DNA from 2 places in the Pseudoalteromonas sp. CNC9-20 genome. Region 1 is predicted to be linked to the other one. Evidence: predicted binding sites of a transcription regulator. Region 1 holds the regulator's gene; the other holds the start of a gene.

Region 1 (15,083 bases):
GGCTTTGAGGTGATTGGCGTTGATCTCCTGGCCGACGCAGTAGTATTTGCGGGTATCGACCACAAAATTGGCGGCGTAGCTGGCCACGGTTTCGGCTAATGCCACGTAAACGCCGCCATGAACAATGCCCATGGGGTTATATAATTCATTGCTCACAGGGAGGCAGGCGACCAGGTAATCGTCGCCTATCTCTGTGATCTCAATGCCGAGTTTAGTCATTAAGGTGCCTTTTTCACCTACACCTAAATCAAGCTTTTTACATAAGGCTAAATCAATCTCTTGGGCCCAAATACTCATCTGTACTCCTTAAACAGCAACGCGGGTAAAGGTTTTAATTCGGTGTTCAGTGGCTAATGTATCGACATAATTGAGTACATGCTCTGGAAAGGTTAAGTCTTTGACCACAGTGAGGTTGCGCAGAAAAGGAAATAACGCCACATCGGCCCAAGTAATATGTTCTGGGGTTTGCAGCCATGTTAATTCACTCAATGCGTGCTCCATCGTGGCGATGTCAGTGTCGCTATTGGCTAACACGCTATCGAAAGATTCGCCCAGGCGCTGCTCTTTCTTCTCGCGAAAATAGCTGATAGCGGTATCAATAGCGTATTCCGGCAGGGCCAGTTGCGGCCAACGCACAAAGGTCAGCCGTAAAAAGGTTTCAAGGTACTTTTCAACCCACTGTTGAGCTTGATTAAAGTGCTCTCCCTGTGACAGCTCCTTGTTGGCAAGAGTACAGAAATACTCGGCAATATCTAAGCTTTCGGCCATCGCGGTATCATCATCTTTGACCAAAATAGGCACTATTTTTTTACCCACTAACTGGTTGGGCGTGGCCTCGTCATCGTTGAGTAGGAAGCGCACATCCAACTCTAGCCCCAAGGCGCGTGCAACCAGTAATGACTTTATACAATAGGGGCAATGTTCAAATATAAACAGCTTCATAAAAAATACCTCAGAGCTTGCGAATTACTACCTTTTGGCCTTAGCTGTAACTAAACAATAGTTGCCGGACGAAAGCAAACTTTCGCCATTAGATCATCATGCAATATGAATCCGTTTACGAATTTTGGTTTACTCACAGCAGTCCACAGGATTGGTTTAAAAAAAGCGCCGACTTTGACGCCACAGTAAAAAAGCAATTTTTACCTACTTACGAGGCAGCGCGCCAAGGCGAGCTTTATTCTTGGCGAAAATCTGCTCGAGGCGCGTTATGTGAAATTATAGTGCTGGATCAGTTTCCTCGTAATATGTTCCGCGATACGGCCCAAGCGTTTGCAACCGATGCACTGGCTTTATGTTTGGCGCAGAATGCGGTGGAGAAAAAGTTTGCTTTAGAGCTTGATGATACCGAGCGTAGTTTCTTATACATGCCCTATATGCACAGTGAGAGCCAGGCGATTCATGTGGTGGCCGAGCAGCTTTTTCGGCCCTTAAGTAACTATAAATATGAGCTGGCTCACAAAGAAATCATTGACCGTTTTGGGCGTTATCCACATCGTAATGATATTCTCGGTCGGCAATCGAGCGACGCTGAGCAGGCGTTTTTAAATCAGCCTGGTAGCCGCTTTTAGTTAAGGGCTTTGTGCCCAGCGCTTCGCTTGTTCACGTTGTTCATAACGAAAGGATTTAACTTCTGCATGAATAAAGTGTGCGCCAAGGTGCTGGGCAAAGTCACCAAGCAACGAATTGGTGGCAATGGCTACTTTATTCACCTTTTGATGATGGTCGCGCACAAATTGCAGATGAGAGAGTAACGCGGCAAATGAGTCCCACCCCGGAAAGTGTTCAGTAGCAATAATGAGAGCATGTAGCTTTGCATGCTGTTCAATATAAGGGTCGATAATACGCACGGCTGCTGCAAAGTCTTCTGCTGTCAGCTGGCCTTGTGGTTCAAGTAGAGCGGTATTGTGTGTTTCGTTTATAGTGATATTGAGCATATATCCTCGCCAACGAGTTCATTAGATGCTCTATCAATATAGAATATTTACTTACAAGCGGTTGGTTATTGGTGCAAGGTTGTAGGTAGTGCGCTGAGGTTTAAAGTTTCACCTACGCAGCTTTGCAGCAAACTCTGAACTTGGTCTTTTTCGTTTTGCGAGTAGCGAAGGTCATATTTGCTCATGATGTAATTAAAGCGCTGAATGTACTGACAGCGGTAATCTTGATGCGGCGGCAACCATTGCCAAGGGCCTTTTGCGCCTTTGCTACGATTTAGGCCATCATCAACAGCAAGCAAATTCTCCATATCGTTGGCAAATTGTGCCTTTTGCGAACGACTCCAGGTGGCAGCACCGTGTTCATAGGCAAATTTAAGCGGCACAATATGGTCTATATCTAAATCATCGTCATTGCGTAGTATCTGCCCCGAATAAGGGTCATGCCACTGGCCGCTGGTGACGGTGCAGCGCGCTTGAGTAGTGTAGCTTACATCACTGTGTGATTGGGCAATCAGCACTTCAGCACGGGCGTCTTGGCAGTCGTGATCGGTGTCTAACCAATGTGGCCAGTTATCCCGATGATAACTATTTTCTGATGTTTGTTGAGTGTAGTTCTTTGGTAAACGTCCACCGTCTGCTAGACAGCTTTCTAAGTTCGCATAGGGGGTAAAAGATTGAGTGCGTTGATAATGAGCCGAATCTTCAGGGTGACAAAGGCCGCTGCGCGACATCTTGACCGTATCGGCTTTGCACGCACCTATCGTCAGTGCCGAAATAAGTAAAAGGAACGCTGAAAATACACTTTGGCGAGTCATCTAACTGCTTAATAATATGACTAAAACAGCGCTACTTTAAAGCATTGTCGCGCATTCGTCACCTATCACTTTATGAGTATGAGGTGAGGTTGCATATGAACAAAAGCGAAGTTGCATTAATTAAGGTTGCAACGGTCAGCAAATTCCCTGATTTTATTTGCGATTTTCATTTAACTGTATATACTCACAGTTAAATGTACTGTATGGAAACCCAGTTGTATGCGCCCATTAACTAAACGCCAATCGCAAATTCTTGAGCTGATTAAAGTCTTTATTAAAGATACCGGCATGCCGCCGACGCGTGCAGAAATTGCACAAACACTGGGGTTTCGCAGTGCTAACGCCGCAGAAGAACATCTTAAGGCGTTGGCTAAGAAAGGCGTAATCAAAATGAAGCCTGGCGCGAGTCGAGGTATTCAATTGGTCGAGGAAGAAGAACCCGAACAATTGGGCCTGCCTTTAATTGGCCGCGTTGCTGCGGGCGAGCCCATTCTTGCCCAACAGCATATAGAGAGTCACTGCCAGATAGACCCACTGCTGTTCAAGCCTGCTGCAGATTATTTGCTGCGCGTAAATGGCATGAGTATGAAAGACATCGGCATTATGGATGGCGACTTATTAGCGGTACATCGCACTCAGGTGGCTGAAAACGGCCAAGTGGTGGTCGCGCGGGTTGATGAAGATGTCACCGTGAAGCGTTTAGAAAAAGCTGGGCGTAAGGTTCTGCTGCATGCAGAGAATGAAGAATTCACACCCATTGAAGTCGATTTAGAGAACGAATCCTTTAATATTGAAGGCTTAGCTGTAGGTGTGATCCGAAACGCCGACTGGATGTAATTAAATTTACTTATTTTGCCTCTAATAGGTCTGTTATTAGGGGCTTTCCCCATGTTCCCTCCTTAGCCACAGTGCTTTCTAACAGCTTGAATATTCCTGTTAATTTATTAATAAAACGTAAACAAAAATAGTGTATTAACTTGCTATTAGCTCAATCTTTGACTAATTGGTTATATTACAGGCTTTGCTGGTCGGTTTTTCAACAGTTTATTTAGGGTCAAAGTTGTCGACTGGTAAAAGCATAATAATAACGAAGATTGGGTATTAAGCTGTAACCGCCTCTTCCTTGCATTGCGCAACAATAAGGAGATGGTACACATGAAGAAGCTGAGCTCCCTCATGTTGCTATGTCTGTTATTCCCTCAATTGGTGTCCGCGAATAGCAAGTACAACTTGCGCCAAGGGGTAACTGACATTAGCGAAAATGTTTACCAACTACACATGACCATATTTATTATATGCTGTGTGATTGGTGTGGTTGTTTTCGCGGTGATGTTTTGGGCGCTGCTCAAACACCGCAAGTCAAAAGGGGTCACCCCCGCTACCTTTCATGAAAGCACCAAAGTAGAAATACTTTGGACAGCGATTCCATTTGTTATTCTCATAGCCATGGCTGTTCCGGCCACCAAAACCCTGATTGCTATGGAGGATACAACAAAGGCCGATATCACCATTAAGGTGACTGGTTCACAATGGAAATGGCACTACGAGTATATGGGTCACGATGTGGGCTTCTACTCACTGCTGTCAACGCCTCAAGAGCAAATCAAAAATGCGCAAAATAAGGGCGACAATTACCTCCTCGAAGTAGATAAACCCTTGGTCATTCCCACTAATCAAAAAGTACGTTTCTTAATGACCTCAGATGACGTCATTCACTCTTGGTGGGTGCCCGATTTTGCAGTAAAGAAAGACGCTAACCCTGGGTTTATCAACGAAGCTTGGACACGCGTAAACGAACCGGGTACGTATCGCGGCCAGTGCGCCGAGTTATGCGGTAAAGACCACGGCTTTATGCCGGTGGTCGTAGAAGCAAAACCCCCTGAAGAGTTTGACGCTTGGCTGGCAGAGCAGAAACAAGCGAAGCAAGCTCAGGCGCAGGCCGATGCTGAGCTGCTAGAACAAATCCTCTCTGAAGATGAGCTAATGGCATCGGGCGAGCAAGTGTACATCACGCGCTGTGCAGCTTGTCATCAGCCTACGGGGCTTGGTTTACCTGGAGTCTTCCCCGCCATTAAAGGCAGTCCAATAGCCACCGGCGATATTAACGACCATATCGATATTGTGGTGCACGGTAAGCCAGGGACTGCGATGCAGGCATTTGTCGGTCAACTTACGCTTAAAGAGTTGGCAGCGGTGGTTACTTACCAACGCAATGCCTTTGGTAATGAAACCGGAGACATCGTTCAACCAAGCGTGATTCAGGCCTATATTGATGGGGAGGAACAATGAGTACAGCAGCTGCAACACATGAACATCACGGGCCTGCAACCGGAATTAAACGCTGGCTTTTTACTACTAACCACAAAGACATCGGCACCTTGTACTTATTATTTTCGTTGTTGATGTTTTTAACCGGTGGCGCCATGGCAATGGTGATCCGAGCCGAGCTATTCCAACCAGGACTTCAGCTGGTTGACCCTCATTTTTTCAACCAAATGACCACAGTACATGGTTTGATTATGGTCTTCGGCGCCGTGATGCCTGCCTTTACGGGCTTAGCTAACTGGATGATCCCCATGATGATTGGCGCGCCAGATATGGCTTTGCCGCGAATGAATAACTGGAGCTTTTGGATTCTGCCATTCGCTTTTGCCATCCTATTGCTGTCGCTGTTTATGGAAGGCGGCGGTCCGGCCTTTGGGTGGACCTTTTATGCGCCCTTATCGACCACCTACAGCAACGACAATACTGCCCTGTTTGTATTTGCCATTCACATTATGGGGATAAGCTCCATCATGGGGGCCATTAATGTCATTGTGACCATCGTTAATATGCGTGCTCCAGGGATGAAGTGGATGAAATTACCGCTGTTTGTGTGGACCTGGTTGATCACTGCATTTTTATTAATTGCAGTTATGCCGGTGTTGGCGGGTGCGGTGACCATGGTGCTCACTGATAAGTATTTTGGCACTGATTTCTTCAATGCCGCCGGTGGTGGCGACCCTGTGATGTTCCAGCATATCTTTTGGTTCTTTGGTCACCCGGAAGTGTACATTATGATTTTGCCAGCGTTTGGCATTATCTCCACCATAGTTCCTACCTTTTCACGCAAAAAACTGTTCGGCTATTCGTCCATGGTATATGCCACGGCCTCCATCGCCTTGCTGTCTTTTGTGGTGTGGGCCCACCATATGTTTACCACCGGTATGCCACTGGCCGGGGAATTGTTCTTTATGTACTCGACCATGTTGATATCGGTGCCAACGGGAGTAAAAGTATTTAACTGGGTAGCCACTATGTGGCGCGGTGCCATCAGCTTTGAAATACCAATGATGTTTGCTATCGCCTTTATTGTGTTGTTTACCCTCGGGGGCTTCTCAGGATTGATGTTGGCAATTACCCCAGTGGATTTCCAGTACCATGACACCTACTTCGTGGTGGCGCACTTCCATTATGTTTTAGTGACAGGGGCGGTGTTCTCGATTATGGCCGCTGCTTATTACTGGCTGCCAAAATGGACTGGGCACATGTATAGCACCACGTTAGCGAAATGGCATTTCTGGCTGTCGTTGGTTAGCGTTAATGTGCTGTTTTTCCCCATGCATTTTGTAGGTTTGGCGGGTATGCCGCGACGTATCCCAGACTATGCGCTGCAGTTTGCTGATTTTAACGCCATTATCAGTATTGGTGGTTTCGCCTTTGGTCTCTCTCAACTGCTGTTCGTTGCCGTGGTGTTCAAGTGCATCAAGGCTGGAGAGCAAGCACCAGCGAAAGTGTGGGATGGCGCAGAAGGCTTGGAGTGGGAGGTAGCATCTCCGGCACCCTACCACACCTTTGAAACGCCACCTAAGGTGCAGTAATGAACCACGCACCGTTATTAAAGAAACTAGTCATCAGCGTCATTGGCATGTTTGCGTTCGCCTTTGCCTTGGTGCCGCTTTACGACGTGTTCTGCGAAGTAACAGGGCTTAATGGTAAGCCCTCACTCGAACAGGCGCAGCAAAGCGAGCATGTGGATGACTCTCGCGAAGTGACGGTGAGCTTTACAACCCATGCGCAAAGTGGTGCCCCCTTTGAAGTGTTAGCGCAAAAGCAAGAAGTGGTGGTGAAACCCGGGGCGATGACAGTGGTGACATTCGCCGCAGCGAATACCAGTGGTGAGCCGCGAGTCATGCAGGCTATTCCATCTGTTTCTCCAGGGCTCGCAGCCAAGTATTTACACAAATTGGCGTGTTTTTGCTTTGACCAGCAGCCGCTACAAGCCAATGAACGGCTTGAATACCAATTGCGCTTTTATGTCGACCCTGCGTTGCCGCAGGAGTATGAGGAATTAACGCTGTCTTACACCCTCTTTGATATCAGCGCTAAGCGACAAGACTTACTCGCAGCGCAAGCGCGATAAACCGAGCGAGGTTAACGAAATGAGTAATCAATACGAAAAATATTATGTTCCGGAGCAAAGCCCCTGGCCGATAGTGGGGGCTGTTGCGTTGTTTTTTATCGCTGTGGGCGCGGGTCTTAGCGTTATGCAGTTAGAGCAAGGCGGTGGCTCTGGTACCTATTGGCTTATTGCTGGTATTGCGGTGCTGGTGTACATGCTGGTGGGGTGGTTTCGCAATGTGATTAATGAGTCACAAAGTGGCTTGTATTCGGCGCAAATGGATCGTTCATTTAAACAAGGAATGAGCTGGTTCATTTTCTCAGAAGTCATGTTCTTTGGCGCTTTTTTTGGGGCGCTATTTTATGCCCGTATGTTGGCTGTACCTTGGCTTGGTGGTGAGGGTAATAACTTGATGACCAACGAAGTGTTATGGCCTGAATTTAGCGCCTCATGGCCGCTAGAGCTAACACCAGGCGGTGATACAACTCAGGCTATGGGATGGCAAGGTTTGCCGCTAATTAATACCATTATTTTGCTAGTTTCTTCGGTGACTTTACAGTTTGCGCATACTGCAATTGAGAAAGACAACCGTAAACAGCTTACGGTATTTCTTGCTCTGACGGTGATACTCGGCGCGATATTTCTGTTTCTTCAAGGTGAAGAATACATTCACGCATATCAGGATTTAGGCCTTAAGTTAGACTCGGGTATTTATGGCAATACCTTCTTCTTGCTCACAGGCTTCCACGGTATGCATGTCACCTTAGGGGCGATCATGCTTACCGTGGTACTCATTCGCGTAATCAAAGGGCACTTTAGCAGTGAAAAGCACTTCGCATTTCAGGCTGCGGCTTGGTATTGGCACTTTGTTGATGTGGTGTGGTTGTGTCTATTCGTATTTGTGTATGTGTTGTGATCGGAGAAGGGTTAAAGCGCAGCAAGCCAGCTTGCTGTGCGAGCAAAATAATAATCAGGACGATGGCGCACAAAGCAACACGTTTGCCTAAGTAGTGCGACATCGGCACCTTGGAGTCAGACTTCAGCATAGCCAACATGGCACGGAATAAGGTGTATATGACAAAAAGTAGCAGCGCAACAATAATAATTTTTATAAGCACAGTGCAGTTTTCCTTTAATTGGTGTGCGAGTGAATACTCATAAGCTTAGCGCATTTTTGTGGAGTAGCATTGTCGTGTTAGTAGTAAGTACTTGTGTAGGCTTGGGTTTCTGGCAGTTAGATCGCGCCGAGCAAAAGCAAGAGCGCGAGCAGCTATTGCAGCAATGGGCCAGTAAAGGGCGCATTCCTTTTACCCAAGCTCAGCGCCTGATCAATTCAGATGTTGATGCCACAGGTATGCAAACCGCAGTGTCTGGTCGTGTGCTACAGCACTACTGGTTGCTTGATAACCAGGTTTATCAAGGCCGGGTTGGCTACGACGTATTGGTGCTGGTTATGCCTCAAGGAGCTAGTCGGTGGCTACTGGTCAACCTTGGTTTCATTGTTGCGCCAACAACACGTGAGCAACTGCCTCAGTTGCAGCTACCGACACAGATAACGCTTGATGATGTGCTCATTAAAGAAGGCCCGTTAGGGTCAATTACCTTGGCGCAAAGCTCACCATCAATGGGTTGGCCTAAGCGTGTACAGCAAATCGACATAACACAAATCGCGAATCAAGCGAGAGTCCCCGTTTATAATTTTATGGCGTATGCGCAAACGCCTTCGCCGTTAGTTGCTACCGAGCCACATTACCAGCCTGTGACCATGCCTGCAGAAAAGCATATAGCCTATGCATGGCAGTGGTTTCTCATCGCCTTAGCGGCGTTATTGATTGCGCTTACCGCCTTTTGGCGTGCAAGGAGAGGGTATGACAAATCGTAAACCATTAGTGATTTTTATTGCTTGTTTCATTATTCCCGTTGTTGCGGCTATTGCCGTTCTTAAAAGTGGCTGGCTACCAGCAAGTACCAGTAATAACGGCACTTTAATGAGTGAGCAGGTGGAACTTGAACAGTGGGGCCAATACCCCGTGTCGCCCTGGACTATCGCGCTAGTGAATCAAGCTGATTGTGGCCCTTGCCAAGCTCAGTGGCAAGACATGCAGTCGCTCTATGTAGCGCTCGGGAAAAACCAAAGTAAGGTGCGCATGGCAGTACTAGGGGAGAGGCCACGCAGCGCCGAGGTACCCGAGGTGTTGCATGTGGATTCAGTGCCCAGTGCATTAAAAGCAGGTCATCTGTACTTGATAGATCGCCATGGTTTGGTGGTATTGGAATATGACTACGCTGAGCAGGAGCAGCAAAATCGACTTATCCATAAAGGATTACTAAAAGACATTAAAAAACTACTTAACTATTCTCGCAGCAGCTAACGAGGCCAGTATGACAAAAAATTATAAAACTCTGGTGTTATGCACTGCCATTCTCGCAGTGTTGGTGGTGGGCTTGGGCGCTTATACACGTTTAAGTGATGCAGGGCTTGGGTGCCCGGATTGGCCCGGTTGTTATGGCTTTCTCACCGTACCCGATCAAGCCCATGAAATACAAAAAGTGCAGCAGCACTTTCCTGGTGCGCAGGTAGATCAAGGTAAAGCCCTCAAAGAGATGGTGCATCGCTATTTTGCCGGCGGCCTAGGCTTATTGATCCTAGCTTTAGCAGTGTATGCATTACGCCATGCAAAGTTGCCCCATGTCCCGTTGCGTCTACCAATGGTGTTGTTGTTACTGGTTATTTTCCAAGCCTTACTGGGCATGTGGACGGTGACCATGAATTTACAACCTTTGGTGGTGATGGGGCATCTTCTTGGTGGCTTTTCCATTGCTAGCTTACTGTGGTTACTTTACCTACGAACCCATTCTCAGCCCGTATTTGGTGGCGACCCCGGAGCGCGAGCAAGTCTAGGTTGGAGCCTGTCCGCGTTAGTTGTGGTGGTGATACAGATTGCCTTAGGGGGATGGCTCGCGGCAAATTATGCAGCCACACATTGTATTGGTTTCCCGATGTGTGCGGGCAGTGAGGCGTTCTCACTCAGTAGTGTTTTCCAGCTACCTACCGAGCACAGTAATTATGAGTTTGGGGTGTTGTCGTTCGAATCGCGTATGTCTATTCATCTATTGCATCGCTTTGGCGCACTCATTACCGCCGTGGTGTTGCTCAGTGCCATGTGGCAGGTATTTCGCAGTGCGCAATCACAGATGATTAAACAGGCGTGTGGCTGGGTTGTGGCGGCCTTAGTGGCGCAAATAAGTTTAGGTATCGCGTTAGTACAGATGAGTATTCCGTTAAATGTGGCACTTGCCCATAACTTGATGGCGCTATTGCTATTACTGACCTTAGTACGGTTGTGTTATCTACAAAAATCAAAAAGTTAATAAGGGAGCAGGCTATGAGCAAAGCGATTTATTGGCAGTACGGAGATAGTAAAGACACCACATGGCGTGATTATTTAGCCATGTGCAAAGCGAAGGTTGTGCTGATGTTGGTATTAACCGCTTGGGTTGGCGTAGCTTTAGCTCCCGACATGGGGCGCAGTTGGCTATTACAAGCTGTGAGCTTACTGGGTATTGGCTTATTATCAGCAGCCGCAGCGGTGATTAACCATATTGTGGACCGAGAAATTGATATGAAAATGGCTCGCACTCGCCATCGCCCGGTGGCCCGTGGCAGAGTGAGTGAGCGCAATGGCTTTATGTTTGCAGCACTGATTGGTGGGCTTGGGTTTGCTGCTTTGGTTAGCGCTGCTAACTGGCTATGTGCCATTTTGACGCTGATGGCACTGGTGGGTTACGCAGTTGTATATACATTATTTCTAAAGCGGGCAACGCCTCAAAATATTGTTATCGGGGGGCTTGCAGGGGCGATGCCTCCTTTGCTTGGTTGGGTTAGTGAAACGGGGCAACTTGCTGCAGCACCATGGCTCTTGGTGATGATCATTTTTACTTGGACCCCTCCGCATTTTTGGGCTTTAGCTATTGCTAGAGAGGCAGATTATCGTCGAGCGAATGTGCCTATGCTACCTGTGACGCACGGTATCGATTTTTGTAAAACATGTGTATTGGCGTATACCGTGATTCTCGCCTTAGTGTGCGTCTTGCCCTATTTAATTGGTATGTCAGGGCTATTTTACTTGTTATCAGCAGTTATTCTTAATGGTGTGTTTATTGCCTACGCTTGGCGTTTAAAGCGCGAACAGGACCATCGCAGTGCAATGGCCGTTTTTAAGTTTTCAATTGTGCATTTAATGGTACTCTTTGTCGCATTATTCATAGATAAGTGGATGTTTTATGTGGCGTAAACTAGGCGCGGCCGCGCTATTTTCTGTTCTGCTACAAGGGTGTTCAAAGCCGACATTAGAGGTTGATGCGCTGGTGTATGAGCCAGCCAAAGTCGTGAAGCCATTTAAGCTGAAAAATCAACACGGCAACGATGTCGGCGTTGATGACTTAAAATCGCAGTGGGATTTGCTGTTTTTAGGTTACACCAGTTGCCCTGATGTGTGTCCCATGACCTTGGCAAAGCTCCGGCAGGTAGAAAAAATGCTTGCCATAGAAGATATAAACGTTTGGTTTATATCAGTAGATCCTAATCGCGATACTGCACAAAAGCGACTACAGTATATTAATTACTTTAATCCTAATTATCAGGCCGTGTCGGGACCGCACAAGGCGCTTTACCCCTTTGTCCAGAATTTAGGGCTAATTTATGCAGTGACTGAAGAGCAAACAGGAGACTATTTAGTGGACCACAGTGCCTCGGTGGCACTGGTCGATCCGCATGGGAAAATACGGGCTATCTTCAAACCTGAATTTAAAGCTGGCAGTGTACCAACCATTAATACAGACACCATGATCAAGGACCTTAAATCTATACTCAGCTACTACGGTGGCTGAGCCAGTACCAGCGTGTCCCCCTTCGGTTGTCTATACATAGGCAGCCAACTCACCTAACTCTCTATTTATTTAAAGATTTTTTTACAAAATTCGCTGGCAATCTAACTAACTAGGTCTAAGCTTTTGATATGAGAAATGTTAAATGCTCAAGCATAATTTATGTTTAGGTTGCCTAACGAATTAACCATTTCACAAGTTGAAAATTTACAGGCAGAGCTACTGAAGCAGCTCCAGCGGGGCAGCGATCTATGTTTGGATATGAGCGATGTAACTCGCGCCGATACTGCCTGTATTCAGCTTTTGTGTGCGTTACAAAAAGCATTACAACTTGGCGATCACAGCATTACATGGGAAGGCTCGAGTGAAGCGCTCATAAACGCTTGTCAAAGCTTGGGTGTAGCCAATTATTTAGCGCTAAATGGAAACTAAATTAGGGGTGGGTATGACGAAGATTCTAGCCGTGGATGACTCAGCTTCAATGCGTCAAATGGTGAGCTTTACCTTGAAAAAGGCAGGTTATGAAGTCACTGAAGCGAAAGATGGCAGTGAAGCGTTAGCGATCGCCAAAAAGGATAAGTTCGATGCCGTGATTTCAGACGTCAATATGCCGGTTATGGATGGCATCACCTTGATTCGAGAGCTAAGAACCTTAGGTGATTACAAATTTACCCCTTTGCTTATGCTTACTACCGAATCCGGGCTAGATAAAAAGTCTGAGGGCAAGGCTGCGGGGGCTACCGGCTGGATAGTTAAACCCTTTAATCCAGACCAACTACTTGCAGTAATGAAAAAAGTAATTCGCTAAGGCTGCGCGGCTATGAGTATCGATCTCAGCCAATTTTTCGAAGTCTTCTTTGAGGAGAGTTTCGAGGGCCTTGATGCCATGGAGAGTGAGCTGTTAAATCTTACTCCAGGCGAAGCCGATAGCGAAACGCTCAATACCATCTTCCGCGCAGCCCACTCAATCAAAGGCGGCAGTGGTACTTTTGGGTTCACTTCAGTGTCCGATTTTACCCACGTTTTAGAAACCTTGCTGGACCAAATACGCCAAGGTCAGCGTCAACTTGAAGCACAGCACGTAAACCTGCTATTGCGTTCGGTCGACTGCTTGCGAGAGATGTTGCAGGCACTGCAAAGCGAACAAGAGCCAGAGCTAGACACTGCCAAGGAGCTACAGCAACAATTTGAGGAAATTCTCGGTCTAAGTGAAGGGGAAGTGGCGGCCAACGAAAACGAAGCGAGCGCTTCACCGTCGCAGCAAGCAGAAACTAACACCTATCAAATTTTATTTAAACCGCACCATCATTTATTCAAAACAGGCAATGAACCCCTGTTTATGCTCAGTGACTTGGGTGATCTCGGATCCATTGAAGTTGAAGCTGATTTATCCGCCATCCCTGAAATTCAGAATCTACAGGGTGATGAATGCTTCATGTCTTGGAAAGTATTTTTGCAAACTGAAGCAACACAAGAGCAAATTAAGGAAGTGTTTGAGTGGGTAGAAGATGATGCTGATATCGATATTAGTCTGTGCGGAGGCTTGTTCTCAGAGCAGGAATCATCCGCGCCGACTGAACCACTGGAGCACGATGATGCTGCACAGCAATCAAGTGAAAACGAACCGGTGGCCCAAGCGACTCAAGCACCGGCAAGTAAAGGCAAAGCAAATAAAGCTAAATCTAATGAGTCGACTTCCATCCGTGTTGGCATAGATAAAATTGACTCGTTAATCAATATGGTGGGTGAACTGGTTATTACGCAATCCATGCTCAGCCAACTGGGTGAGCAGGAAGTGACCGAAAATACCCTGGCTGCGCTGCAGGAAGGGCTTGCACAGTTAGCGCATAATACCCGCGATTTACAAGAAAATGTCATGCGTATTCGCATGCTGCCAATTAGCTTTGTATTCAGCCGATTCCCACGTTTAGTGCGAGATATATCGCAAAAACTCGGTAAGCAGGTGGAGTTAAAAATTCTTGGCGAGGGTACCGAGCTTGATAAAACAGTGATGGAGAAGATCTCTGATCCCATGGTGCATTTAGTGCGCAATTCGTTAGATCACGGCCTAGAGACGCCAGAACAGCGTAAACAAAGTGGTAAACCTGAAATTGGCACGGTGACACTCAACGCCTTTCACCAAGGCGGCAATATTGTGATTGAAATAATGGACGATGGCCGAGGCCTAAATACCGAAAAAATCAGAGAAAAAGCCATCGCTAATGGCCTAATCGATGGCAATGAAGAGCTCAGTGACGACGACATTAACGAGCTCATTTTCGAACCAGGGTTCTCCACAGCCGACGAAGTGAGTGACATCTCCGGGCGCGGCGTCGGGATGGATGTGGTGCGCCAGAACATTAGCTCCTTAAGCGGTTCTATCGAAGTGGTGTCGACACCCGGAACGGGGTCAACTTTTACCATCCGTTTGCCACTAACGCTCGCTATTTTAGATGGTCAACTGGTCCGCATTGCCGAACATACCTATATTGTGCCGCTCATTACTATCGTTGAGTCATTACAAATTGATACGAATAAGGTCAGCCGGGTCGGCAAAAGCTTGGAGGTACTGCGGCTGCGTGATGAATACATTCCCATTTTACGGTTATACCAACTGTTCAATCATCATGATGTCATTACCGAACTTGATAAAGCTCTTCTGGTCGTGGTCGAGTGTGATAACCAAAAAGTGGGTCTGCTGGTGGACGACTTACTGGCGCAACAGCAAGTGGTAATAAAAAGTTTAGAGGCGAACTATCAGAAGGTTGATGGTGTTTCCGGTGCGACTATTCTCGGAGATGGGCGGGTATCGCTGATCGTTGATATTGCCGGGTTAACCAAAATGGCCGGTTTGAAAAAGCCAGGTGCACAAGAGGCACTCATTGATGCTGCAGCCCTGCATGAGGAGCAGGTATGAAAGTAGAAGGCATTAACGAACATATTATCTTGCAGAATAATCAGGGTCACATTCAGCAATACCTGACATTCATGATGGCTGACGAAGAGTACGGCATGGATATCCTGAGTGTACAAGAAATACGTGGTTGGGAGGAAATAACCGCG
Region 2 (15,083 bases), on a different contig from region 1:
GATGAGTGATGTATCGAAATCGCTGCGCGGTATCTTCTTTGCTACCACGGAAATGAAAAAAGAGTGGCGCGCCGATGATGCTCCGAGCACCGATAAAGTAGCCGTGCTGGGCGGCGGCTTAATGGGAGCCGGTATCACGCATGTCAGTGCCATCAAAGCGGGCGTACCGGTGCGTGTCAAAGACGTTGCCCATAAAGGCATTAGTGGGGCGATGAATTACAGCTACAAGCTATTAGAGAAAAAACGCAAGCGTCGTATTATCTCCAAAGCGCAGTTGCAAGAGCAGATGAGCAGGATCACCGGCACCACTGATTACAGTGGCTTTGCGCACGTAGATATGGTGATTGAAGCGGTATTTGAAGATCTCAAGCTGAAGCAATCAATGGTTGCCGATATTGAAAGTCATGCCCAAGCACACACTATTTTCGCTAGTAACACCTCGTCACTGCCCATTGCCCAAATTGCTGAGCAAGCGCAGCGCCCAGAGAATGTTATTGGCTTGCATTACTTCTCGCCGGTAGAAAAAATGCCGCTGGTGGAAATTATCCCCCATGCAGGCACCAGCGAGCAGACCATCGCCCGTACGGTGAGCTTTGCCCGTAAACAAGGCAAAACACCCATAGTGGTGAAGGATAAAGCCGGCTTCTTTGTAAACCGTATCTTGGCGCCTTATGTAAACGAAGCAGCCAACCTATTGCTAGCCGGTGAGCCAATCGAGAAAATCGACAAAGCCTTGGTTGAATTTGGCTTCCCAGTGGGACCATTAGCCTTACTTGATGAAGTGGGCATTGATATTGGTTCTAAGATAGCGCCTATCTTGGAAAAAGAACTGGGTGAGCGTTTTAAAGCCCCTGATGCGTTTAGCCGCTTAATCGATAACAAGCGACTAGGACGCAAATCAGGCCGTGGTTTCTACGATTACTCGAAAAAGGACAAAAAGCCTGACGAGTCAGTGTACGAACTTCTTGGCGTGACTCCGGCTCCGAAGTTGAACAAAGAGCAAATAGCCGAGCGTTGTGTTATGCAAATGCTTAACGAAGCGGCGCGCTGTTTGGATGAGGGCATTGTTGCGAGCGCCCGTGATGGCGATATTGGTGCCATCTTCGGTATTGGCTTCCCACCTTTCCATGGCGGACCTTTCAGTTACATGGATAAGTTAGGGCTGAGCAATGTGTGCTCAACGCTATCGAGCTACGCCCAGCAAAACGAGGTGTTCACGCCAGCCCCCGCTTTGGTGGCAATGGCTGAAAAAGGGCAGCGTTTTTATGACCAAGACGCGGCGCCACAGGACACAGTTGAGCAGGGTACTGTAGAGCAGGGGACCGATGACCCCTCGACGCAACCATCTTGATGGCTCTGCCAATCGCCTAACACTTAGCGCTGGTTTTTAACCGGCGCTTTTTTATGCCACAGGCTTAGGCCGCGACGTGCTCAAAGGCGCTAAAAAGGCACTATAGTTGCTGCTTGGGGTGATGAACTTACGACTTTGGTGTGGTTAATAACTGAGCGTAAAAATGCTAAACTGCGCGCCTACATTCAGTGGGGGTTGTATGTTGTTGTTAGTGAGTGTGTGTTTTGCTTTGTTGTTGTTTTTTGTGGCCTCGTTTAAAGGCATGCCAGCAAAACGCTGGGCGCTGGCGGGTGGCTTAATTGGCCCGGTCGCGTTAGCGCTGTTTAACGTACATTATCGTCGTGCATTAATGCGCAGCGTTGCCCACTGCGGTATCATCTGGCGACCTTAAAGAGTCAAAACATTGCGTGAGCAGTACGAAAAGGGAATAGGCAAGGTTAATGCGTGCACCCTGATATGCAACATATAACTTAGCACTGAACAATAAGCAGCCGTGGTTCGTTTGCGAGGCTCGTGAGTGCCATAGGCTAATGGCACCATCCAACTTAGACTATAAGCCTCGTTTCATAACGTTTTTCCCCAAACAATCATATCAATTCATCAGTGCCACAGAGTGAATTTGTTACCGCGAGTGATTGTCTTTGTACAACCAAATAGATCATCATTAAAACTGCTTGGGTGAGGGAACCACTGGGTTACTGTTTCCCCTAGCGAGAGCTACCCCTAACATGCAGGCATTTAGCCAAGGAGAGTATTATGTTAACTAAAAGTATGAATGAAGTATTGAAAGGGTTTTTTTGGGGGCTTGGTTTTGCTATTTCAGTTATAGGCTTGGCCAGTGTTTATAGCTTAACCATAGCCGCTTCTGTCGATATGGGTTTTAAGAAAAACGTACGTTTGCACGCTATGAGTTCGTTTGAAGACTTTGCATCTGACTATGAGCTGAGTTTATCGGAGATATTTAAGGAGAATGGCCGCGTTAAGATCACCGCCGAGCTCAGGAATATCTCTAACGATGAGTTGTATGCGATGGGGGTTGTTGCGTCCACCTTCGATTCCAACGGCCGATTTATTGGCAACTGTTCAGGTAAAGGCGCCGAGATAAGTTTGTCTCCCGGTGAGGTCAGTTACGTTGAAATCGACTGTAACTTGTTCAAGACTCAAAGTGAAAGAGTGCACTCTGCGAAGTTAACACTTAAGTGGATTTGATTGTCTCGCAGCCAACTGCTGGTAAGAGGTGTAGGCAGGCGCTTGTGCCTATCGCCTTGGTGAGTTACTGCGCTTGAGGGCCTTTGCCGGTCTTTTTGGAGATGGCAATGCGGCCCTTTTTATTCGTGGTAGTGGGCGTTACTGCCGAAGTCTCTGCTCCTTTAGATTGAGACGCTGGTGGGAACTATATACGCGGGCTCTGTCATCGCCTTTGCTCACATAGGCGTCCATCTCAACGCTTATTAGCGCTGATGGGAACACCTCGAGAATCCCCAACTCACCCAAATTAGCGGATAGCAGTGCAGTTTTGCCAGTGGCAATGAGGCTGCTATCGACATCTCGCAAATCGCCATCGACATATAATTTAGCGCCGTGGAACCAGGAGTTAATGATTCTAATATGGTGCCCTTTGACGGTGAAGGTGAATTCTTTTTTCATTTCTAAAGTCCTTTTAACAGCGGCCTAAATATTCTTGCTAAGCCTTCATTGATTCCGCGTCACACTGTGGTTATTGCACCAATGACAAGTGATGCTGATCTTGCGTTTTACTGCGTTCGCGCAATAAAAATGCTTCGAATTGCTCAGCTGAAAGCGGTTTGGCGTAGTAGTAGCCCTGCATTGTTTCGCAGCCCAACTGCTTTAATTGTTGCAGTTGCTTGGCTTCTTCAACGCCCTCAGCAACCACATGAAGACCTAAGTTTTGCGCTATGGTAATAATCGAGTCGACCATGTTTTTACCTCGTTCATTAACCATATCAACGATAAAGGCGCGGTCAATTTTCAATGTGTGCAATGGGAAGCGCTTTAAATAGGCCAGCGATGAATAACCAGTGCCGAAGTCGTCCATCGCGAGGTGAATCCCTTTCCCTACTAGGGCGTGCATAATCGCGATTGCTTGTTCTGGGCTGTCCATTACGGTGCCCTCGGTTATTTCCAGCTCAAGAGCACTGGCGGGAAGGTGATATTGCTGCAGTAGGGCGTCGATACGATCGGTTAAATCAGGCAGTGCAAACTGTTTCGCCGATAAGTTTACAGCAACTCGCCCAGAAAATAGCTCGGCATCGCGCCAGCGCTTTACATCGCGACAGGCTTTTTTTAATACTACTTCACCAATCTCGATAATTTGTCCGGTTTCTTCGGCAATGGGAATAAACTGCCCAGGACTGATCAACCCTTTTTTCGGGGTTATAAAGCGCACCAGCGCTTCCATTCCGGCTAATTGGCCAGTGGCGATATCCATCTTCGGTTGGTAAAAAACCTCGAAATGATCCCGCTTAAGACCAAAACGCATTAAGTTCTCAATTTGCAGTCGTTTAACCGCTTGGTGGTTCATCGCATCATTAAAGAATAAGTAACGATTCCCTTGTTGCTTAGCATGGTACATTGCGGTATCAGCGTTCTTTAATAGAATTTGTGGCGATACGCCATCCTCCGGGCTCAATACTATGCCAATAGAGGCGGTGATGGCGAGTTCATGGTTCATCATCCGAAATGGTGTTGCAATGGTTTGCAAAAAGTCGTTACTAATCGCGGTAATAGTATGAATGTCGTTGGTGCCGCGCATCACTAATGCAAACTCATCGCCGCCGAGGCGATAAAAAGTGTCTTGCGGGCGCTTACGCTCACTTAAACGCTGGGCTAATTTGATAAGCAGCTTATCGCCTAATTGATGACCCAACGAATCATTAATTTTTTTAAAGTTATCCAAGTCCATCACCATCATGGCGTGGTGGCTGTCTTGTTTCATTAAGGTGTCGAGGTCGACAAAAAATTGGTTTCGATTGGCAAGCCCAGTGAGGCTGTCTTGATTAGATAAATCATTGAGGGCTTGTTCAGTCTTTTTGCGCTCGCTTAAGTCGGAGTAGACCATAATATAGTAGTCTACCTCGCCCTGTTGGTTGAGCACTGGGTCCACGCTCAGTTCCATGGCTAATCTTTTGCCATGCTGGCTGCGCACTGACACTTCACACTGAATATGGCTGTGCTGTTGCACTTGGCGCTTCAGTGTACTTATTTGCTTGGTATTCAAACCCGGAAGAGTAAAAGCCAAGCCTTGGTGCTTTTTCTGAGATAAGGAGAACAATTCGGTGAATGCAGGATTGGTATCAACTAGCTTGAATTCATGGTCATATATGGCCATCGCATCACTGAGATTCTCAACGCATTTAGCAAATAGGTCTAAGCGCTGCTCAGTGGTTTTGATATCGTCGATATCTTTCATTGTACCACTCATACGCAGCGGTTGTAGTTGGGCGTCTTTCTCTACCACCTTTCCTCTATCTAGCATCCATCGCCACTGTCCCTGTTTGTCAAGCAATCGGTAGTTAGCTTCAAAAAACGCTGTTTTTTGTGCAAGGTGGGCGCGCAAGGCACTTTGAACGCGAGGTAAATCCTGTGGGTGTATTAGCGCTTGGTTCGGGGGAATGCAAAAACTTTGTGTGGTTGCACTGTGATTGGCATGTTCATCATTAACGCGTTTGACCTCACCGGTTTTTATATACCAATCCCAGAGGATGTCACCGCTGCCTTCTAAGGTCAGTTTTAGGTGTTGTTCTGAGCGTGCTAATTTCTTACGTGAGCGGCGCAACGAAATAACACTGAATGTCATAACGCATAACAGGGCAAGAAGTAATGATAAAACAACCGTGTGTAAAGGGGAGTCGAACAGCATGTGCGCTTGCTCATGAGCAAACGAGCACCCACTGACAAGCAACAATCCGCTTATTATTAAGCCTTTTCTACAACCTGACCTAAACACACACTGTTATTCTAATTACTACAATCATGCTAGGTTAATTCAAGCCGTTGATTGAGTAAAGCATTATGCGTGTTCCAAGGCTTGTTGCGACTGTTTAACCCCGTCACTGAGCCATTCCATGCGAGCCCGCGAAGGAGAAAAAAGCTGCTGCATATAGTGTCGTACGTCTTCCAAGGAGATAGCATCAAGTGTCGTTAATAAGTTACTTTGCAGGCTAAAATCGACGCCCGGGTTACTAATTGCTAACCAGAAGCGTTGTGAACGCAAGCGCAGGTTCTTGTCCTTTTCGGCAATTTGCCGGTAGAGGCTGTGCTTGGCTTGTTGCCAGTGCGGCTCATCAATTTCAGCAAAGTCCTGAACATACTGCTTAATAAAGGCGCGGTGATGAGAAAGTAACGTGTGCGCATCGACATTGGGTGATTGCACGTAAAATGCCAGTCCAGCGCGAGAATTAAACGGTGCATAGCCTGCACCGACCAAATAACCTAATTGCTGCTGTGTACGCAGTTGATGAAAATAGGGCTGATTAATCAGGTGGTTAACAACCATCATCAATACTTTTTCTTTTATATCTGCGGTCTCTGCTTGGTAGTAAATGACCATGGCATTGTCACTGCATTGCAGTTTTAGGTGATGAGTGTCGACTTGCGTAATTTCATTCAGTGGGCGGCTAATGCTGTCGATACTCGTGCGGGTACGTAAATGAGATTGCACCAAACGTAAAAAATCGTAGGCATCGGCAGGGCGCCAATTACCATGTAAAAACGCCTCTACATGCACGGATTCGAAAAACGCTTGGCGGAACTGTTTAAATTGCATGTAGCTGGTGCTTTTAAGTGCCTGAGCAAGCTCCGTCGGGGTGGGATTCCAAGGCATAATCTGCGCGCCGATTCGGCTGAAAATCTCACTGACAGGCTTATTTTGGTTACTGCTTTGCCAGTGGCGCACTAGCTGCTTTTTGTACTCAGCAAAGCGCTTCGTGCAAATATCCGCATGAAACAGGGCTTGCAATAGACCCTGCACCAGTTCTAGTTGGCTTGATGACAAGCCGGCGGTGTGTAAAGTCAGCCCACCTTGATGCGATGAAATATGGTAATTCAGTCCAGCCAACTCAGCAGGGTAGAATTGCTCTGCCACACAATCAATAAACAGATCGGCAAATAAACGAGTCAGCGCCATGTGCTGCACGTCTTTGACCGCCAGCTCTGAGTCCAAAGCGAGATAAAAGTGACCCTTAGCAACTCGATAGGTCGCATCTTGCTTAAACCAGAAATTAAGTCCTGGATGAGTGGCGAGCCTTTGTGGTTTATTGCCTGGCGCCACTAATTCATGAAGCACGCAAGGACGCTGTAGGTAGGGGTTTGTGCTTGGCAGAGACATGGTATTGAGTGGCGTATCAATACTCTCCAGCGCGGTTAACCAATCTTTATCGAGTGCGTTGATGCGGTACGGCGTGTTATACCACTTTGTATAGCGACTTGGCTCGACGCCGGGGTGGATTAGCACCAGACGCATATTATGGGGAGTCAGCCATTGCAGTACCTCAGCAAATTGCTGACTATCAAAGCCAGTCATCAGGTAGTCACCGTACAAGTAATGCTCACTGGGGTAGTGGTGCATATTCACGCTGATACCGCTGACCCAATCGAGTAAGCGAACTCGCTCTTGGTTATCAAAGGCAATTTGCAACAACGTTTGCTTGTCACGATACAGCGGCGACAGCTTATCGTCGTGACATTTTATCAGCGCAATATAGGCGAACACCGTTTCAACGATGTCTTGGTAATACTCAATGCCCTCATCGGTGAGTGCGAGGCTGATATTAAAATCTTTAAAGTTACTGCCATTAATGCCTCCACCTGCGGATAGCGCATTGATCCATCCTTGATTTTTTAGCAGTGAGTGCAAGGAACCCGGGCCTTCGTAGCCTAATAAGTGGGCCAAAAAGCTCACCGTTTTGTGTTTATAAAAGGCATCAATGCTGGGCATAGCAAAACTAATTATGAGCTTTTGTAAGTGCTTGTGCGGCTCAATATGCAGCTCAACCCCCAAGTCCTGCTCTCGGTATAATGGCTCGGTGATCGCAGGTTTAGGTTGCTGGGTGCCAGAGATGGGGGTGAATAGCTCCAGAGCCCATTGCTTGAGCTCAGACAAAGAGTGAGGGCCGCTCAATACCAATGTCATCCACTGGGCTTGATAATGTTGCTTAAAGAAAGCCAGCAAATCATCGCGAATAGCGTTTTGCTCATCACTTAATGTGTTGCTGTTGCCCACAGAGAACTTGGCAAAAGGGTGTTTTGGGTTCACCGTTTCTTTGTGCGCCTGGTATATGCGCCGGCCATCGTCCTTTATTTTAAGTTTAAACTCGGCGTCAATGGCGTTACGTTCTTTATCGACCTCTTCGGCGTTAAATAACGGTGCATAAAAAAGCTGGCTGAAGCGTGTTAACGCTTGGTAGTAATGCTCGTTGGCGACATCAAAGTAGTAGCAACTGTGTTCGGTGCCAGTCCAAGCGTTACTGCTGCCACCATGATGACTGATAAAATCGTGGAATTCTCCGGAGGCAGGGAAATCTTTGGTACCGAGAAATAACATGTGCTCTGTGAAATGCGCTAACCCTTGTCGGTGCCAAGGATCATCAAAGTGCCCGGTATTCACTGTCAGTGCCGCAGCGGCTTTTTGGCTGTCTTGATCCTCAACCAACAACACCCTAAGACCATTGGGCAGTGTCAGCGGTTGGTAGAGTCTGTTATCATTGCGGCTGATATTCAAACAATGCTCCTGAAACTAGAGAAGTTGCAAGACGTTCAGGGCCAGCTGTTACGGCTTGGTGCCTACCCGAATATCGATGGTTAAGCTAGACTATAGCGAACATGCAACCAAGATGGCTAGCTTTTAGGTTAAAACTTTTTTGCTAATTAGTTGATTTCTTTGCAATGAAAACCATTTTAATCATGCGCCATGGGGAAGCTCAAGCGCTACAAGCGCAGGACCACTTGCGCGAACTGACTCAAAGAGGTCGGCAACAAGCTGATCATGTAGGCCAATGGTTAGCACAAAGGTTTAATCCACAAGGCTTGTTAGTGAGCCCTTATGTGCGCGCTCAGCAGACGGCCGAGTGTGTCAAAGAACATTGCCGAGGTTTCACCTTGGAGCAAACGTGCGATGACATTATCCCCAGCGCTAATGCGAAAACCGCCGTTGACTACTTACAAGCACTCACCGAAGTTCATACTGAAATAGACACTTGGTTGGTGGTGGCACACATGCCAATCGTCAGTTACATGGTCGCGGAGTTCTGCCCTGAGCAAATGCCCATTTTCGCAACCTGTGGGGTGGCTCATATTGACTATGATCCGGCCACCATGAGAGCGCGCTGGCAGGCGTTATATAGCCCTAACTAGAGGCTAACCGCCGGCAATTTTAACTTTGAAGCCCTGAGCTTCAAGCAAACCTTTGAGCTTGTCGCGATCGTCGCCCTGAATCTCAATCACTCCCTCTTTAACGGCGCCGCCTTGGCCCATTTTTGACTTCAGGGTTTTTGCCAGTTTTTTCATATCATGCTCGTTTGGATCAATGCCTACAACGAGCATGACACCTTTACCTTTGCGTCCTTTGGTTTGACGCTCAATACGCAGTGCACCGTCTTTAAAAAGCTTAACATCCGGCTGTTCACTTTGTTTTTCAGGTCGAATGCGGCCAGAGTCGGTAGAGTAAACCAAGTTATTATCGCTCATGGGTTGCTCCAATTAATAAAGATAAAGTGTCATCCTAACATATTTTGGTGTTGTCATTGCGAAATGGCTGGCAAGGTTTATATTTTAAACAGGTAGATTATCAGTGGCTTAGGAGCGGGTATGAGTTTACAACAGCATTATGTTGAGGAAAAACAAAAACTAGTGATAGTGATAAAGGAAAAGTTTGACTTTAATCTTGTGCAAGATTTTCGTACAGCTTATGCAGATGTTCATGCCGACACTAAGCACGTGGAAGTTGACCTGCGAGAAACCAGTTACATGGATAGCTCAGCGTTGGGTATGTTGCTCAATATGCATAAAGCTCTGAAGGGGCAGGTAGAGGGCATTACCATCAGCCATGCAAACCCTCAGTTAAAAAAGATTCTCCAAATTTCGCGTTTCGATAAGAAATTTACCATTGACTGAAAAGTACATTTCCTTTCCTTCACATGGGCTTAGCGAAGACTTGCCCTTAGTGCTCATTGTTGATGATGAGTCCATGAACCGGCGTATTCTGCGAGCGATGCTGGAGCGTGACAACTATCGCGTCATTGAAGCTGAAAATGGCATTCAGGCACTAGCGCAATGTCAGGCTCACGATGTTGATGTGGTACTGCTGGATATTCTTATGCCCGAAATGGATGGCTATGAAACGGCAGCGGAGCTTAAACGCACCAATACACGAGTTTATACCCCCATTATTTTTATTACCGCTTTGGAAGATAACCCTTCATTGGCAAGATGTTTGGACGTAGGCGGTGACGACTTTATGCCCAAACCGTTCGATTTACAGATACTGCGAGCCAAGTTACATGCACACCTGCGTATTCGCCATTTAGTCAGCGAGTCAAAAAAGCAAACGGACGCGTTGACCTATTATCAAAATCAAACCGAACGCGAACACGAACTAGTCGAGCATATTTTCAATAATGCCCTGCAACATAAGGATAAACCCAAGGGGGTCGACTCACACTTGTCGCCCGCTTCTATGTTTAATGGCGACGTGTTTCTCAATGCCTTGGGGCCAAATGGCTCGCAATATTATCTATTAGGCGATTTCACTGGGCATGGGTTAGCCGCTGCCACCGGGGCGCTGCCAGTGGCGCGTATTTTCTACACTATGGTGGAAAAAAACTTGGCCGTAGGAGATATAGCCAGAGAGTTAAATGCCGCTTTATACGATTTGTTGCCGGCGCATATGTTTTGCGCTGCAACTATTTTCGAAATTAGTGCCAATGCACAAAGTGCGACGTTTTGGATGGGCGGCTTGCCTGATGGTTACCTTATTGACCATTCGGGCTACATGCTTAGTCAGCTCGAATCAAAACACATGGCATTGGGTATTTTGGATGATGAGGAGTTTGAGCGTGATGTGCGCCATGTCACGCTCAATGAATATAGCCGTATCGTGGTTTACACCGATGGCATCATTGAGGCCGAAAATGCACAACAGCACCAATTTGGCTACAGCGGTTTGCTACGCACCTTGGCGTCGCAAGCGATGATCCGTACTGACAACATCATTGCCGCTGTGCACTATTTTACCGGTAATGAAGATCAACAAGACGATTACAGCGTGGTGATTATCGACCCGCAACCTCAAGCGCCATTACAACCTATTAATCACACTATAAGTCCGCTCCCTATTGAGCTTGAGGTGGTGTTAAGTGCCGAGGAGTTGAAAACGGTGGACCCAGTGGCGCAATTGATGGACCTAGTTGGTCACTTGCCAGGGCTGAACACCCACAAATCGACACTGTTTATATTGTTATCAGAGGCTTATAACAACGCTCTAGAGCACGGTATTTTGGGGTTAGACTCTGCTTTAAAGGCCGATGACGACGGCTTCTTACAATACTACAGTGAGCGTGAGCAGCGCCTAAGCGAACTCACCGAAGGTGAGATATGCCTGCGAGTTTGTTATCAGCCACAGCAACGAACATTGCTTTTAAGCGTTAAAGACTCGGGAGCTGGTTTTTCCCTCGAGCCAGCTGCAGGTAGCCAACTCCAACACAGCTATGGTCGTGGTATTGAGCTACTTAAAGAGCTGGCGGAAGATGTGGAATACAACCAAGCGGGAAATGAAATACGCATTCGCTACCATATCGACTAACCCTCTCATATTGCCTCAGAACCCTATTTTTACCTTTAAATGACTGGCTTAGTGTCGAAGTGACGGTTTTGTATTGCACGGCAATAAAAAGGTGTGCTAGCATCCGGCTAAATGTTTAGATGTTTGGATGGCTAAATGCTTTTAAGCTACTTAGAAAATGCACAACTTAGCGCTGAGCCCAAATTAGTGGCGAATAAACAACAGGCGCTACAGCAATACCTTAACAATGCGAGTGCCGATGTTTGTTGGCAATATCAAATTCCTGAGTTGGGCGAGGGTGGGGCGTGTAGTTTATTTGGTCATCTGCAAGAGCTGCCCTTCGATTTACGCGAACATTTGCCCTCAAGCAGTGAAGCAAAGTTGAGAAAGCTTCAAGCGATTGTCGATTTTGTTGTTCAAGAAAGTGGCGTAGACTGGTTTGGTATTTATCAAAGTCAACATATTGAAGGTCAGCCACAGCTACTTAAGCTCGCTTATTACGGCGCACCTAGTCGCCCTCTTTTTCCTATTAACCCTGACTTTGCAACAACCAGCAATAATGTGCAGGTTGCACTCAGCGGGGTTGCTCGGGTGATAAATGATGTGGAAGACTATGTTGCCAACGGTGGCGAATACTATACATGTGACCCCAAAGTGAAAGCAGAAAGCTGCTTGCCGCTTTATGACGAGACAGGTAAAGTAGTGGGCATTATTGATGCTGAAGCATTTACCGACAAGTTTTTTACCCCTGATCAGGTTGCGTTGCTAATAGCTGCGTGTTTAGAGATTAGCAAGCACTTACCAACCAGCCGTCAGGACTAACCTAACCTGAGATAATAAAGAGAGTTCCATGTTCTCACAATTAAAACCTTTACCGACAGATCCAATTCTTGGGCTTATGGCTGCGTTTAAAGCCGACACCAATGACAAAAAAATTGACCTAGGTGTTGGCGTATACAAAGACGAGCAAGGGCAAACCCCTGTATTGAAGGCCGTTAAAAAGGCTGAAGAGTTTCGTCTCGCCAATGAAACCACTAAGTCATACATTGGGCTGGCCGGTAATTTGGAATATTGTCAGAAAATGGAGCAACTGCTACTTGGCGATGCTCACCCGGCTTTGCTAGCGGACCGTGTGCGTACAGCTCAGGCTCCAGGTGGCACGGGTTCGTTACGGGTGGCGGCAGAGTTCATTAAGCGTTGTAATGAGCAAGCCACGGTGTGGGTGACTACGCCAACATGGGCCAACCACATTAGCCTATTTGAAGCGGCTGGCCTGAATGTGAAAGAGTACCCTTACTATGACTATGATAACAAGGGTTTGTTATTTGATGACATGGTGAACACGCTCAGCCAAGTGCCTGCGGGTGATGTGGTGCTGTTACATGCATGTTGTCACAACCCAAGCGGCATGGACTTGAATTTTGCGCAGTGGCAAAAAGTAGCTGAAATCGCTAAAGTTCAAGGCTTTACAGTACTGGTTGATATCGCCTATCAAGGTTTTGGTACGAGTTTGGATGAGGATGCTGCGGGTTTACGCCATTTGGCCTCGCAGGTAGATGAGCTAATCATTTGTTCGTCATGTTCGAAAAATTTCGGCTTATACCGTGAGCGTATTGGTGCCTGTTCGGTGATCTCAAAAGATCAAGCCACCGCTGATATTGCTAATTCAGTGATGCTCAGTGTGGTACGCAGTATTTACTCGATGCCGCCGGCACACGGTGCAGATATTGTTAATACTATTCTTAGTAGCGACGAGCTAACTGCGATGTGGCACCAAGAGCTTGATGACATGCGCTCTCGTATCAATGGTTTGCGTTCATTGCTTAAGGATAAGTTAAACGACAAATGCGAAGGTATGGACTTCTCATTTATTGAACGCCAGCACGGTATGTTCTCTTTCCTAGGGATTAACAAAGAACAGATCGAACGCCTACAAAAAGAGTACTCAATCTACATTGTCGGTTCTAGCCGTGTAAATGTGGCAGGGGTAAGCAAAGATAATATCGATTACTTTGCCGATGCCGTTGCAGCGGTTACTAAGTAACGCGAATGATAAAAAAAGCCAGCAATGCTGGCTTTTTTTATGTCTAAGAAATAGCTTTACGCCTCTTTGGCTTTGAGCTCAGTAACATTTTCCTTATCACTTGGCTCTTTGCTGGCTTTTTTTGTGGCCTTTGCTGCAGGCTTGGTACCTTTAAGTACGTGCATAAAGTCGTCTTTTTGTTTTGCTATTTCCAACGACAGGCTTTCTACTTGTTGCTCACTTAAGGGAACATCAACGCCGCCTAATAACTCTTCTAAGCTTTCGGCAATATCGAGCATCTTATCATAGGCATCGGCTTCTTTTTTGCTAGTAAAGGTCATGCGCTCGACTCCGTCTCGTTCTACAACGTATTTAGTTACAACAGCCATGGCTTCTCCTCAAGGGTACTGTTTTTTTATACAGTAAGGGTAGTGGTTGGCGATTCGCCCGTCAAGGGTTTTAATCATTCCTTTTAAAGGGTTAAGCATTTTTACCACAAAAAAGCACGACTTTATCGTTAGTTTTATTTGACACATCTCAGTAATTATTCTTTATTTACTTTTGAAGTAACACGGATTTTTACTTTAACTTCTAAGGAGAGAAGCATGAAGCTACTAACCGCACTCTACACCGCCTGTGCGCTTGTACTTACCCCAGCAGTGGTCGCTGCTGAGGCACCTCAACAAGCGAGTGAGCAGGTAACCCCAGCCAAACTTGATATTAACCAAGCATCCGAAGAACAGCTACAATCGCTGCCGGGCATTGGCCCCACTAAAGCAGCCGCCATCATCGAATATCGTCAGGTGCAAGGCAATTTCCGTAGTGTTGATGAGCTAGACGCTGTGCCAGGTATTGGTGCAAGTACGTTGGCGCAAATTCGGGAATTGGTGAAGGTAAGATAGTGGCAAAGTATTGCTGATAAACCAAAGGGCAACGTTTAGTTGCCCTTTTTATGTGCGGCGATGGCTTCATCAAGGTGAAACAGTGCGAATGCATGGCGCACTGGGAGCACAATAATAGGATAGGCGATGCCGGCTAAGAGCAGCCATGGTAACATGTGCCAGCCTTCAAAGCGCACCAGCAGCAGAAATAGTGGGGTGATCAGCAGCAGTTTAATAATATTGAGCATGACTCGGCGCTGCGCTGATAGCCTGTTTAATGAATCCGCCACTATAGCGAGTCGCTCATGGTGACTGAGCGACTTGAGTTTCGGAATTTGACTGGGAAGAAAGTAAATCATGAAGCCTTAGGTTTATAAAAAAAGCTGCTTAAGGTAATGATAATTGCAACGACTGCCATCACCGCAAAGATCACTTGCATCCACCCAGGCATTGATAACCCCATAAATTGCCAATCAATGTTGCCACAATCACCGGTAGCAGCAAAAAAGCTCGGCAGCCACTCGTGTAAAGGCATAAAGCTTGGGAAGTTAGGTTCAAACTCGCATACGAAGGCAAACGGATCTGTGGTGGTTTGCATCATGATATGTTCTTTGGCGAGCAAGAAACCCCATATACTGGCAACCAGCCAACTCGCCAGCGCCACTAGGCGTAAATACATATTTTGTGGATTAATACAGCCTAGTAAGGCCGCAAATAGTACACCTAAGACTGCTGTACGCTGATAAATGCACATAATGCATGGCGCTAAGTCCATGGCATATTGGAAATACAAAGCAGTTGCTTCGAATACGGTGGCAATCACCGCTAACAGTACCCAAGGCGCACGTTGGTGCGATAACTTACCTAACCAGCTCATAGTTAACTCACATCGTTATTGATGGGCTGATTATGCCACGCCCTCGGCGCTATGCAAGCGTATTAGCGGCCGCAAAGGTAAGCTCAGTGGCGTGCCTAAGCACTTAATTTAGCGCCATTTGTGTACTGGTTAGTATTGTTAAGTGAACAAAAAAG

What was found. The regulator LexA, encoded in region 1, represses DNA repair genes until DNA is damaged. The targets are predictions, from matches to a motif close to TACTGTATNNNNATACAGTA.
Region 2: a site for LexA is predicted at 13,576-13,595, ahead of MHM89_RS13955 (YebG family protein). Genes of this name have one in related genera too.

The regions. Positions count from the first base shown of each region.
Region 1 covers NZ_JAKRFS010000004.1:5,682-20,764, forward strand. The annotation lists gene MHM89_RS10235 (hotdog fold thioesterase) at 1-297, opposite strand, end outside; gene grxB (glutaredoxin 2) at 307-942, opposite strand; gene MHM89_RS10245 (DUF924 family protein) at 1,041-1,571, shown strand; gene MHM89_RS10250 (STAS/SEC14 domain-containing protein) at 1,572-1,937, opposite strand; gene MHM89_RS10255 (HNH endonuclease family protein) at 2,003-2,752, opposite strand; gene lexA (transcriptional repressor LexA) at 2,972-3,589, shown strand; gene coxB (cytochrome c oxidase subunit II) at 3,908-5,041, shown strand; gene ctaD (cytochrome c oxidase subunit I) at 5,038-6,612, shown strand; gene MHM89_RS10275 (cytochrome c oxidase assembly protein) at 6,612-7,154, shown strand; gene MHM89_RS10280 (cytochrome c oxidase subunit 3) at 7,174-8,049, shown strand; gene MHM89_RS10285 (DUF2909 domain-containing protein) at 7,949-8,251, opposite strand; gene MHM89_RS10290 (SURF1 family protein) at 8,326-9,015, shown strand; gene MHM89_RS10295 (transmembrane cytochrome oxidase associated protein) at 9,002-9,505, shown strand; gene MHM89_RS10300 (COX15/CtaA family protein) at 9,516-10,505, shown strand; gene cyoE (heme o synthase) at 10,520-11,428, shown strand; gene MHM89_RS10310 (SCO family protein) at 11,418-12,023, shown strand; gene MHM89_RS10315 (STAS domain-containing protein) at 12,183-12,452, shown strand; gene MHM89_RS10320 (response regulator) at 12,466-12,828, shown strand; gene MHM89_RS10325 (chemotaxis protein CheA) at 12,841-14,937, shown strand; gene MHM89_RS10330 (chemotaxis protein CheW) at 14,934-15,083, shown strand, end outside.
Region 2 covers NZ_JAKRFS010000005.1:277,698-292,780, forward strand. The annotation lists gene fadJ (fatty acid oxidation complex subunit alpha FadJ) at 1-1,351, shown strand, start outside; gene MHM89_RS13900 (hypothetical protein) at 1,551-1,742, shown strand; gene MHM89_RS13905 (FxLYD domain-containing protein) at 2,108-2,560, shown strand; gene MHM89_RS13910 (hypothetical protein) at 2,699-2,998, opposite strand; gene MHM89_RS13915 (EAL domain-containing protein) at 3,069-5,168, opposite strand; gene MHM89_RS13920 (insulinase family protein) at 5,382-8,090, opposite strand; gene sixA (phosphohistidine phosphatase SixA) at 8,255-8,722, shown strand; gene MHM89_RS13930 (translation initiation factor) at 8,726-9,055, opposite strand; gene MHM89_RS13935 (STAS domain-containing protein) at 9,176-9,481, shown strand; gene MHM89_RS13940 (fused response regulator/phosphatase) at 9,474-11,168, shown strand; gene MHM89_RS13945 (GAF domain-containing protein) at 11,304-11,969, shown strand; gene MHM89_RS13950 (amino acid aminotransferase) at 11,998-13,191, shown strand; gene MHM89_RS13955 (YebG family protein) at 13,248-13,559, opposite strand; gene MHM89_RS13960 (ComEA family DNA-binding protein) at 13,776-14,072, shown strand; gene MHM89_RS13965 (DUF6170 family protein) at 14,108-14,410, opposite strand; gene dsbB (disulfide bond formation protein DsbB) at 14,407-14,928, opposite strand.